Regions from separate parts of the Bacillus smithii genome, predicted to be linked through region 3. Evidence: riboswitches for the same ligand, from Rfam matches in the RefSeq annotation. Region 3 holds a riboswitch; each other region holds the start of a gene.
The links. Region 3 has a riboswitch for thiamine pyrophosphate ahead of BSM4216_RS02840 (DUF561 domain-containing protein). Riboswitches for the same ligand answer to the same signal wherever they lie in the genome.
Positions count from the first base shown of each region.

Region 1: it holds a riboswitch for thiamine pyrophosphate, as region 3 does, so the genes downstream of both, BSM4216_RS14530 (ABC transporter substrate-binding protein) here and BSM4216_RS02840 (DUF561 domain-containing protein) in region 3, are expected to answer to the same signal.
Region 2: it holds a riboswitch for thiamine pyrophosphate, as region 3 does, so the genes downstream of both, BSM4216_RS05085 (acetylornithine deacetylase) here and BSM4216_RS02840 (DUF561 domain-containing protein) in region 3, are expected to answer to the same signal.

Region 1 covers NZ_CP012024.1:3,094,625-3,097,900, reverse strand. The annotation lists gene BSM4216_RS14540 (ABC transporter permease) at 1-110, opposite strand, end outside; gene BSM4216_RS14535 (MTH1187 family thiamine-binding protein) at 107-397, opposite strand; gene BSM4216_RS14530 (ABC transporter substrate-binding protein) at 394-1,404, opposite strand; TPP riboswitch at 1,544-1,653, opposite strand; gene BSM4216_RS14525 (DUF1659 domain-containing protein) at 1,878-2,093, shown strand; gene BSM4216_RS14520 (DUF2922 domain-containing protein) at 2,115-2,333, shown strand; gene BSM4216_RS14515 (YvrJ family protein) at 2,424-2,567, shown strand; gene BSM4216_RS14510 (ArsB/NhaD family transporter) at 2,715-3,276, opposite strand, start outside.
Region 2 covers NZ_CP012024.1:1,061,865-1,065,140, forward strand. The annotation lists gene BSM4216_RS05075 (YezD family protein) at 30-224, shown strand; gene BSM4216_RS05080 (nitroreductase family protein) at 360-974, shown strand; TPP riboswitch at 1,182-1,287, shown strand; gene BSM4216_RS05085 (acetylornithine deacetylase) at 1,389-2,684, shown strand; gene tenA (thiaminase II) at 2,684-3,276, shown strand, end outside.
Region 3 covers NZ_CP012024.1:604,419-607,694, forward strand. The annotation lists gene thiO (glycine oxidase ThiO) at 1-665, opposite strand, end outside; gene BSM4216_RS02840 (DUF561 domain-containing protein) at 652-1,266, opposite strand; TPP riboswitch at 1,378-1,487, opposite strand; gene BSM4216_RS16085 (AgrD family cyclic lactone autoinducer peptide) at 1,743-1,865, opposite strand; gene BSM4216_RS02845 (accessory gene regulator ArgB-like protein) at 1,849-2,439, opposite strand; gene BSM4216_RS02850 (hypothetical protein) at 2,673-3,155, opposite strand; gene BSM4216_RS02855 (transposase) at 3,253-3,276, opposite strand, start outside.

The DNA of each region.
Region 1 (3,276 bases), 880 kb from region 3:
GGCAGCAGCCAGTTGGGAATATTCACGAGCCGGGCTATCGTTTCCCAGACAGCTAAGAAAAGGAGGAAGATCGCAACAGAGCGACCTCCCTTTGAAAAAATGCGTTTCATCGATATTTCTCCGTCAATTCATCCATGGTAATCCCATCTGGCCGAAATAAAATCTTCACCTGTGAAATGACGCTTGGACATCCTGCTTCCACCATTTTTTCATTCATTTTTTGAATAATGGGAAGTAAATCTTCCAAGTTTCCTTCCATTGTCGTTTCCAGCGGATGGACTTCATATTTCACTCCTGAGTTGGCTATCACTTCTATCGCTTCATCCACATAGGGGATCACGTCTTCTCCATTTTTGGTATGGGGAATGATTTGAATACTGACTAATGAATTGCTCATTTTTCTCCTCCTTTTGCATTCGGCAAGAATTGATTCGTGAAGGCTTTTTGGACGTCAATTCGCTTGTCTAATACGTGATGGTCGTACATCCAATCAGCGTAGTTTTCCCAAACTTCTTTCTTTTGCTCTCCCCAGCGTGGAGCATCATCTTGATATCTTGGGGAAAGCCATTCTTGGCTTTTCATGACGAGCTTTTTATCCAAATCGGGAGCTCCTTTTAACAACAAATTGGCCGCTTCTTTTGGATGGTCGATGGCATACGTATAGCCTTCAGAAACAGCAGCCATAAATTTTTTGGCGATATCGGGCTGGGTTTGAATCAGTTTTTCGTTCGTGATGATGACAGGGGTGTAGTAATCTAGTTTTTTGGAAAAATCCTTCAAATACAACATGTTGAGTTTTTCCCCTTTTAATTCGGCGTCGATTCCTTCCCATCCGTAAAAAATCCAGGCAAAGTCAACATCCCGTTTTACAGCGGTTAAAAAGTCGGTATTACCGATATTGAGAAATTTCACTTTGTTAACATCAGCTTTTTGCAGCTGCATGATCGATTGTATAACCGCTTTTTCAACAGGAGATCCCCAGCTGCCGTATGTTTTTCCTTCAAAGTCTTTCGGTGATTGGATATGCTTTGCTACAGGAGAAGCAAATCCGGATGTATTATGCTGGATCACAGCTGCGATGGATACGAGCGGAATCCCTTGTGCACGCGCTTGTGTTACCTCTTCTTGCGAGCTGATCCCAAATTGAGCTTTTCCGGAAGCTACCAGTTGATTCGGTCCGCTTTCTCCCGGCTGCAAAATCGTGACATCAAGACCGTGCTTTTGGAAAAATCCTTTTTCTTTCGCCACGTAAAGACCGGTGTGGTTGGTGTTGGGCGTCCAGTCAAGTACAACAGACACTTTTTTTACATCTTTCGTGTCTTTGGCTGTTTGATCTTTTCCCCCTTGTTGGCCACAGCCGGCAAGAAGAAAAACAGCCGACAGAGCAAGAAGCCATTTTTTCATTTTTGTTCCTCCTAATCTATTTTTTAAGATGTTGAACCGCAATCAGGCAAAAGTCAATCTTTTCATGGAGGCAAATGGGAACAAAAGAAAAGCGTCCGGGTTGATCCCGAACGCCATATTTTCAAACAAGAAAAAACCGCCTGTTTGAGAATATGTTCCCTACGCTGGCATCAACCAGATCAGGTTCGAAGGGTCAGCATCTAGCGGATGCTTTCTCAGCCGGCACTACCGGCTCCCCTACAAATTCTCATCTTGGACCTATCAGCGCAAGATTCAACTTTCCGCTGATTGTGGTTACGTTATTCCATTTTCTATTTTTTAGTATGACTGAAAAATCTTTTCTTGACAAGGGGTTTAAACAGAAGAGTGCATATGCCGGGTTTTGAGTTTTCTAAGTTTTTGAGATATAGAGCTGCTTATGGTGTCTTGTCCGGACATTTTTTTCTATATAAGGAGTGAAAGGAGGGGAGAACATGGCAGAAGCTAATTTGAAAGCATCGAGTTTGCGGTTGGTGTTCGATTATGGTTTGGATGAAAAAGGAAAGCCGGTTTATAAAGCGAAGACTTTTTCCAACATCCGGTTGGAAGCGACACCGGATCAGTTGAGCCAAGCTGCCAATGCTTTAGGTTCGTTGTCGGATAAGCCGCTTGTGAGAGTCGAACGCAGTGATCAGTCGGACATTTTGTAATGAATGAAGGAGGGGAGAAATATGGCTAAAACGCTTGAACTGCAGTTTAAAACGGAACTTGGGAAAACAGCGTCCATTACGGTGGACAGTCCGAAAGAAACGCTCAGTCCTGCAGAGATGAAAATGGCCATGACCAGCATCATCGCGGCTAACATTTTCCAAACGCCAAACGGTTCATTGGTTGGAATCCAAGGTGCGCGGTTGGTAGAACGTAATACTACTGACTATTCACTTGAGTAATTTCCGGTCCATCCATGATGAATGATCCCGTATGATAGGTTCATGCGGGATCATTCTTTCCGAACATTGACGAAGAATAGGAGGGGGAAAATGGAACAATTACTTTCATTCATCCAAGATGTAGGGTTTCCGATCGTGGTGACATTTTATCTGTTGTATCGTGTGGAGACGAAGCTGGATGACGTTATCCATTCGATTCAAACCCTCCCCGAACGGATGCGGATGAAAGCTTAGCCTTAAACCGATTCCATTCCAATGGCAGAGCCCTGCGCCTTTGAATCTATTGGTAGAGGCCGGGGCTCTTGTCTTTCAACGACATCAAAAGGGACAACAGAACCCTCCTGTTTTGATAGGAAAAGATGTGCCGGCTTCTCTTTCGGTCTACCATAAATAACGAAGATAAATATAGACGCTTGAGATAAGAATCGAAATAAGCATAAGCGGAAATCCGATTTTTAAAAACGAAGTGAAGGTGATTTTGACGCCTAGTTGGGCGGCAAGACCGGCTACGATTAAGTTGGCGCTGGCGCCGATCAACGTACCATTTCCGCCAAGACAGGCACCAAGAGATAAACTCCACCACAGCGGTTCGAGATTCTTAATTCCCAAATCGCCCATCGTTTGGACAAGCGGGATCATGGTGGAAACGAAAGGAATATTATCGACAAACGCCGAAACAATCGCGCTTAGCCATAAAATCAAAAACGATGCGATCGTCACATTCCCGCCGGTTATTTCTATCGCCTTTTTGCCGAGTGCGGAAATAAGTCCTGTTTCGACCAGCCCGCCCACAATGACAAACAGTCCTATAAAGAAGAAAAGGGTTGTCCACTCCACCTTTTTCAAAGCTGATTCCAAATATTCTCCTCCCGTCCATAACAACAGTATGAAAGCTCCTAACAGAGCGATCACGGCTGTTTCAACATGCAGAAGCGGATGGAAA
Region 2 (3,276 bases), 460 kb from region 3:
AGAATTTATAATGAATGAGGAGGAACCTTATGTCTACTTATAACGATTCAAAGCTAAACGAAATTCTTGCAGCAATTAATAATTTAGATTATGGATCCATATTAATTACGATACATGAAGGAGAGATTACCCAATTGGATATTACGGAGAAAAAGAGATTTCCTCTTACAAAAAATCGAGTCACTGATATTCAAAAATCAGCCTCTAAAAGATCATTCCGGTAAAAATTTTTTATCGAACCTTAAGCCTTTTAAGCACGGATAGGCCGACTGAAAGAATAGACAGTTTATAACGGCTTTAGAACGAAACAGAAACGAAGATTCGTAATCATCATTTAAATTTGAAAAGGGGTATATTAAATGAGTTTAACTGTAAATCCTGTCGAACAGCTATACAATGAAGTGAAAGAATTTCGAAAAGCTGCGCATTCCGTTAATCCTTTATTTTTAAATCGCTGGTCTCCTCGCGCATTTTCCGATCGAAAAGTTTCTGATGAAGATTTGTATAGTGTACTTGAAGCAGCTCATTGGGCCCCTTCTTCCTATAATGACCAGCCTTGGCGTTTTATTGTGGCGAAAACATCTGAGCAATTAACAACTTTCCACCAATTTCTTCATCCTTTTAATCGAACTTGGGCAGAAAAAGCTCCCGTTCTTGTTCTAGTTGCTTCAAACAAACAAAGAGAGAATGGTGATCCTAATGGTGCACATGCGTTCGACACTGGCGCTGCTTGGGGATATTTAGCAATTCAGGCCACTTTGCTCGGTCTTGTAACACATGCCATTGGAGGATTTGATCGAGAGGAGGCTCGCAGATTGTTAAATATTCCGCAAAATTTTGATCTACATGCCGTGATTGCTATTGGTTATCAAGGCGAAAAAGAAATACTTGATGAAAACTTGCAGAAGCGTGAAAATCCAAATACGAGAAAACCTTTAAAAGAATTGGTTTTTGAAGGGAAAGTGAGCTCGTAAAATTCTTAAGATGAAGGGTTTCTATAATCCATTTCAGTGTGGATTTCATTCTAAATCAGAGTAGAGTTTGCTTATTGGAAAAATATTGGGGCTGCTAGGTCATACGAATCCTCCTGTGCAATTGAACAAGTAGTCTTGATATGTTAAAATGAACAAAAATAGTCATTATTACGATTTTCGGGAAAATTTTTATAAAATCGAATCGTTATACACCACTAGGGGTGCTTTTGAAAAGCTGAGAGAGGCATAATGGCCTTAACCCTTATCACCTGAACTAGGTAATACTAGCGTAGGGAAGCGGTGTTGTCGTCATCTTTTTCGAAAGACATGCTTTGTTTTTCGATTGGATGATGCCGTCGCCACTTCTTTGAACAAGAAGTGGTTTTTTTATGCATATAAGGGGGAGAGTATTCGGTGAGCCAAAATTTACATCGGATTGTTGAACAAGTCGATCAACGAAAACAAGAATTGATTGATCTATTGAAAAAGCTTATTTCTTTTAGAACTCCTGCCCCGCCGGCCAGAAATACAAAAGAAGCGCAATCATTTGTGGCAGAATTCTTGAAGAACCTAGGTTTTAAGATTGATATGTGGGATGTTTATCCCGGTGATCCTAATGTGGTGGGAGTTTTAAAAGGAAAGAACTCCCAAAATTATAAGAGTCTGATTGTAAATGGTCATATTGACGTCGCAGAAGTGGATGAAAATGAGGACTGGGAAGTGAATCCTTTTAAACCAGTAGTGAAAGACGGAGTAGTAGTGGGGCGTGGTGCTGCAGATATGAAGGGCGGGCTAGCCGGAGCACTGTTTGCTATTCAATTGCTTCGTGAAGCAGAGATTGAATTGCCAGGGGATCTCATCTTTCAATCGGTTATTGGGGAGGAAGTAGGCGAAGCAGGAACGCTGCAATGCTGTAAACGCGGGTACAAGGCTGATTTTGCAGTTGTTGTAGATACAAGCGACTTACATATTCAAGGACAAGGCGGTGTTATTACCGGCTGGATCACTGTTAAAAGTAAAGAAACGTTTCACGATGCAATGAGAAGAAACATGATCCATGCCGGTGGGAGATTGTTTGGCGCAAACGCGATTGAAAAAATGATGAAAGTAATAGAGGGGTTACAGGAGCTGGAACGTCATTGGGCTGTAACGAAAAGTTATCCGGGATTCCCTCCGGGATCCAATACCATTAACCCGGCAGTGATTGAGGGCGGAAGACATGCCGCTTTTATTGCGGATGAATGCCGATTATGGATCACGGTCCATTATTATCCGAATGAATCTTATGAAGAGGTTGCAAAAGAAATCGAGGAGCATCTAAAAATGGTAGCTCAAGGAGATGTGTGGTTAAGAGAAAATCCCCCCACTTTTAAATGGGGGGGCACTTCCATGATTGAAGATCGCGGTGAAATTTTTCCATCGCTGGAAGTGGATCCTACGCATCCCGGAGTACAATTGTTAGCCCGTTCGCACCGAGACGTTTGTAAAACCGATCCTATCATAGATGTGTCCCAAACAGTCACTGACGGTGGATGGCTAGGTGAAGCCGGTATTTCTACAGCGATTTATGGACCGGGTGATTTGCACAACGCTCATGCTGTGAATGAACATATATCGATTGATCAATTGGTCGATTATACGAAAGTCATGTTGACCTTTATTTATCAATGGTGTCATACGAAATCCGATGGAAAAAAGGAGTGGCTATGATGAAATTTAGTAAAAGATTATACGAAAAAATACAACCTATTTGGAGAAAGAATCATTCTCATCCCTTTGTACAGGAAATGGGAGATGGCTCTCTTGATCCAAGAAAATTTCGATTTTATATGATTCAAGACTACCTATACTTGATTCAATATTCCAAATTATTTGCATTGGGTGCCGTTAAGGCTGATGATGTAGAAACAATGGGGAAATTTTCAGCGCTTTTGCATTCCACCATCAATGAGGAGATGTCTCTTCACCGCCAATATGCGAAACGATTTGACATTTGCGAAGAGGAGCTTGAAAAAGCCAAACCTTCTTCCACTACACTGGCTTATACGCATTATATGCTGCATGTCGGCCAAAATGGTACGCTTGCGGAACTTGTATCCGCTATACTTCCTTGTATGTGGAGCTATTGGGAGATTGGTAAAGAATTAAGCCGTTTGCCGGGGGCTAGTGATCATGAACTTTATGGAGAATGGATTCAAATGTACAGCTCGGAGGAATTTGGAGAACTCGCTCAATGGTGTATCCATCTTCTCGATGATCTTGCAGCAGGAAAACAAGAATCAGAACTTGCGAGACTGGAAGA
Region 3 (3,276 bases):
AATGAAGCTCCGTCCGGAAGGGAGAGATGGGGAGTAAAGGCGCCCGCTGCGATCACGATATGTTCGGCATAAAAACGGCCGGAAGTTGTTTCTACTCCTGTTATTTTTCCGTTTTGTTCCAATAATTCTTTGACCCATGTAAATTCATAAATATCTGCTCCTAAATTGGAAGCTCCTTTGAAAAAAGCTTTTGTGAGCTGAGCTGGCATGACTTGTCCATCCTTTGGAAAAGAAGCGGCACCGACTATTTCGGCTTTCAATTCTGGTTCCATTTGATATACTTGATCGGCTGAAAGCCATTCTGCCGGCTCTCCTTGTTCCTGCTGCCAGGCGATTCTTTCTTTCAGCATGTTTGCTTCTTCTTCGCTGAACGCGATCCGCAACATACCATTTTTAAGAAACTCAACAGGCTGGTCGGAAACTTGTTCGATCTCAGGAACCAATTGATCAAAATAATCGCGGCTTTTGCGGGCGAAATCAAAAAAGGCTCCGTCTATTCTCGGTTCTACTTGTGCTCCCAGCATTCCGGCTGCCGCGCTTGATGCTTCAGAAGCAATTCGTTCTTTTTCCAGTACAGCAACGCGATAGTTGCGTTTTGACAACTGATAGGCGATCGAGCCGCCATTGATGCCGCCGCCTATAATAATGACATCATATTTCTGCATGGTGACGCCCCTCCCATAATGATTGTTTGTAAGCTTTAGCCGCTTGTTCAGGAAACTCGGCTTCATACACTCCGGATAGAACCGCCACTCCCGACGCTCCGGCTGCCAGACACTCGGGAACGCGTTGAGGAGTAATGCCGCCAATGGCGATAACGGGGATTTGGACTGCTGAAGAAACGGCTTTCAAAGCAGCCAATCCTCTCGGAGGGAGACCTGGTTTGCTTTTAGTGGGATAAATATGTCCAAAAATGAGGTATTGAGCGCCTCGCTTTTGTTTATCCATGGCTGATTCGACGCTATGTACGGAATACCCCTTTGTTAAGAAACGACCATGATCTCTTTCCTCGTGAGACTTTTCCGGAAAGTGCACACCAGGAACACCAAGCTGTAAAGCTAAATCCGGTTGACTGTTCAGAATGATTTTCGTTAACGGAACTCCATGTTTTTCTAAATCTGCAACTCCTTTTTTGATCATCTCTGTACTCCAACTACGCTCTCGAATATGAATAAAATCCACCCATGGTTGAATTCGCACGGTGATCGAAAGCCAATCTTCAAAACTCTGTTTTCCTGTGGAAATGACGTGCAGCGCTTTTTTCATCGCCATTTTCTCCTTGATGAAAGTTGAATGGGAAAACTTTTTAACCAATTCTGTGCAGTAAAAAACCCACTTTCCTATGTTGGAAAGTGGGCTAAATGCTCTCAAGTATAATGAAATTATACTCCACTTTCCTACGCTGGTATCAACCAGATCAGGTTCGAAGGGTTTTAAAGTATCACTTTAATCTCAGCCGATCACTATCGGCACCCCTAGTGGCTCTTATTTGTTTATGATCATTGTTTTACGATCCCAATGAAAAAATTTAAAATAATAAGGAATATTTTTCTTTATCAAAATCTTAAATCCATATTGAAAGGTTGTCAATAGTCGTTTCAAAGTTTCTGGACGATAGGTGAAAGAAGGTGGCGAAATGTTGTGTCGTTGAAAAAGGGAATGGGGAAAAAATAAAGAAGGCGCCCCGGAAGTGTAGCGGGAGGCCTTCTAAAGAGATGATGTCCATCTTTTAGAATAAGCAATTATTTTGCTTTCTTCAGGCTTTCGGGGATCTTAGGTGCATGTGCGAGCGGGCTGGAAGCTTGAACAAATACATTTGCCATTACACGGGTAGTGTTAGATAAAATTTTAGCTGCTTTTTTCATAATATTCACCTCCTTTCATGGTGAAATTGTTTAATTTATGGATAAACTTGATGCCTGCCGGTGTCAGCAAAAGGGCTTGCAGCAATGCGCCGAACACGAAACCGGGCGCGGAAAAAATATAGTAGATGACAAAGGTAAAGATAACCCACAATATAGCAGCAAGTTTCTTTTTTTGTTCCCACTGCTTTGAATGTTTGATTTGATGCGGTTCATAGTAAGGAGCAAATCTTGCGATCAACATGAGACTGACAACAAAGTAGCAAAAAAGTAAAATAGGCGATACAGGGAGCCAAACGAACGTCAGAACAAGAAGCGAGCTTGTAATCGAACAGGCGATAGAGCGATCTAAATGGGCGCCGCCCGTCAATATCCGAAGAATCATAAAAGACAACGTCACTTCAACAGTCAACAGCGGCACTCCGATGATCCAGCCAACAATCAGCAAAAGAAGAAACGTAAAAAGAAGATTGAATAGAATCGTAAACCCGAATACGAGTACGTCATGAGGTTCTGTTTCTTCAGGATTTATTTTTTTGATTTGGTCTGCCAATGCAACTGCCCATTTTTCAAACATACAACTTCCTCCTTTATAATGACGGGCAGCGGATGGATAGCCGGACTGGTTTTAGCTCGGTTTCAACCACTGCTTGATCTTGCTTAAAGTGTTGAAGAGCATCAAATAATTTCAAGTTTGTCTGAAGGCGATCCAGTACAAGTTGGCTGGATATCAAATAGGTAATATCTTGAGTTCCTATATGAACATGAAAATAGATTTTTTTTCTTAGACGGCACAACCAACACAATAAATTAGTTGTGCCTTTTCCATTTCTCTTCAATAGTGTTTAAATATTCATTTGGTTCTTTTTTGAATCTTCTTTGTTTTATATGCTCGCCAATACGTTGTTCCCATTTATTCGCTTCAGTTTTATATGCTGAATAATTAACATTTTTTATCATTTGTAGCCCTTCCTGTTCATTAGAGACATTTTCTACAAATACAATGTTTTCACCGTGTCGGATAATATATCGATTCCAAGTCCGACTACCTGTGATTCTTCGGTGTTTTTGCTTTATTCTTCTAAAAAAGAGTTCTAAATCATTATTCGTTCTCGGTATAAGTGGATAATCATAAAAGGTGAAAAGTCCTTTCCAAAATCCTTTACTATACTTTAATAGGTTCTCTACAAACGGTTGATCTTCTTTCCGATTAAGCTCTTTTTCCATTTGGTTTAAATATTGCTTCAATCTGTTTTCGACCCAAAAACTTGTTTTATTCTCAGAAGGTTCCATAATGGTGGCAATCCTTTTAAATCGTGTATCCCAACGTTTTACGAGTTGATAATCTTCCTTATAGTTATCCACATTTCTGACTATTCTGAACAAATTTTCAAGTAGAGGAGTCCCCTTTTTT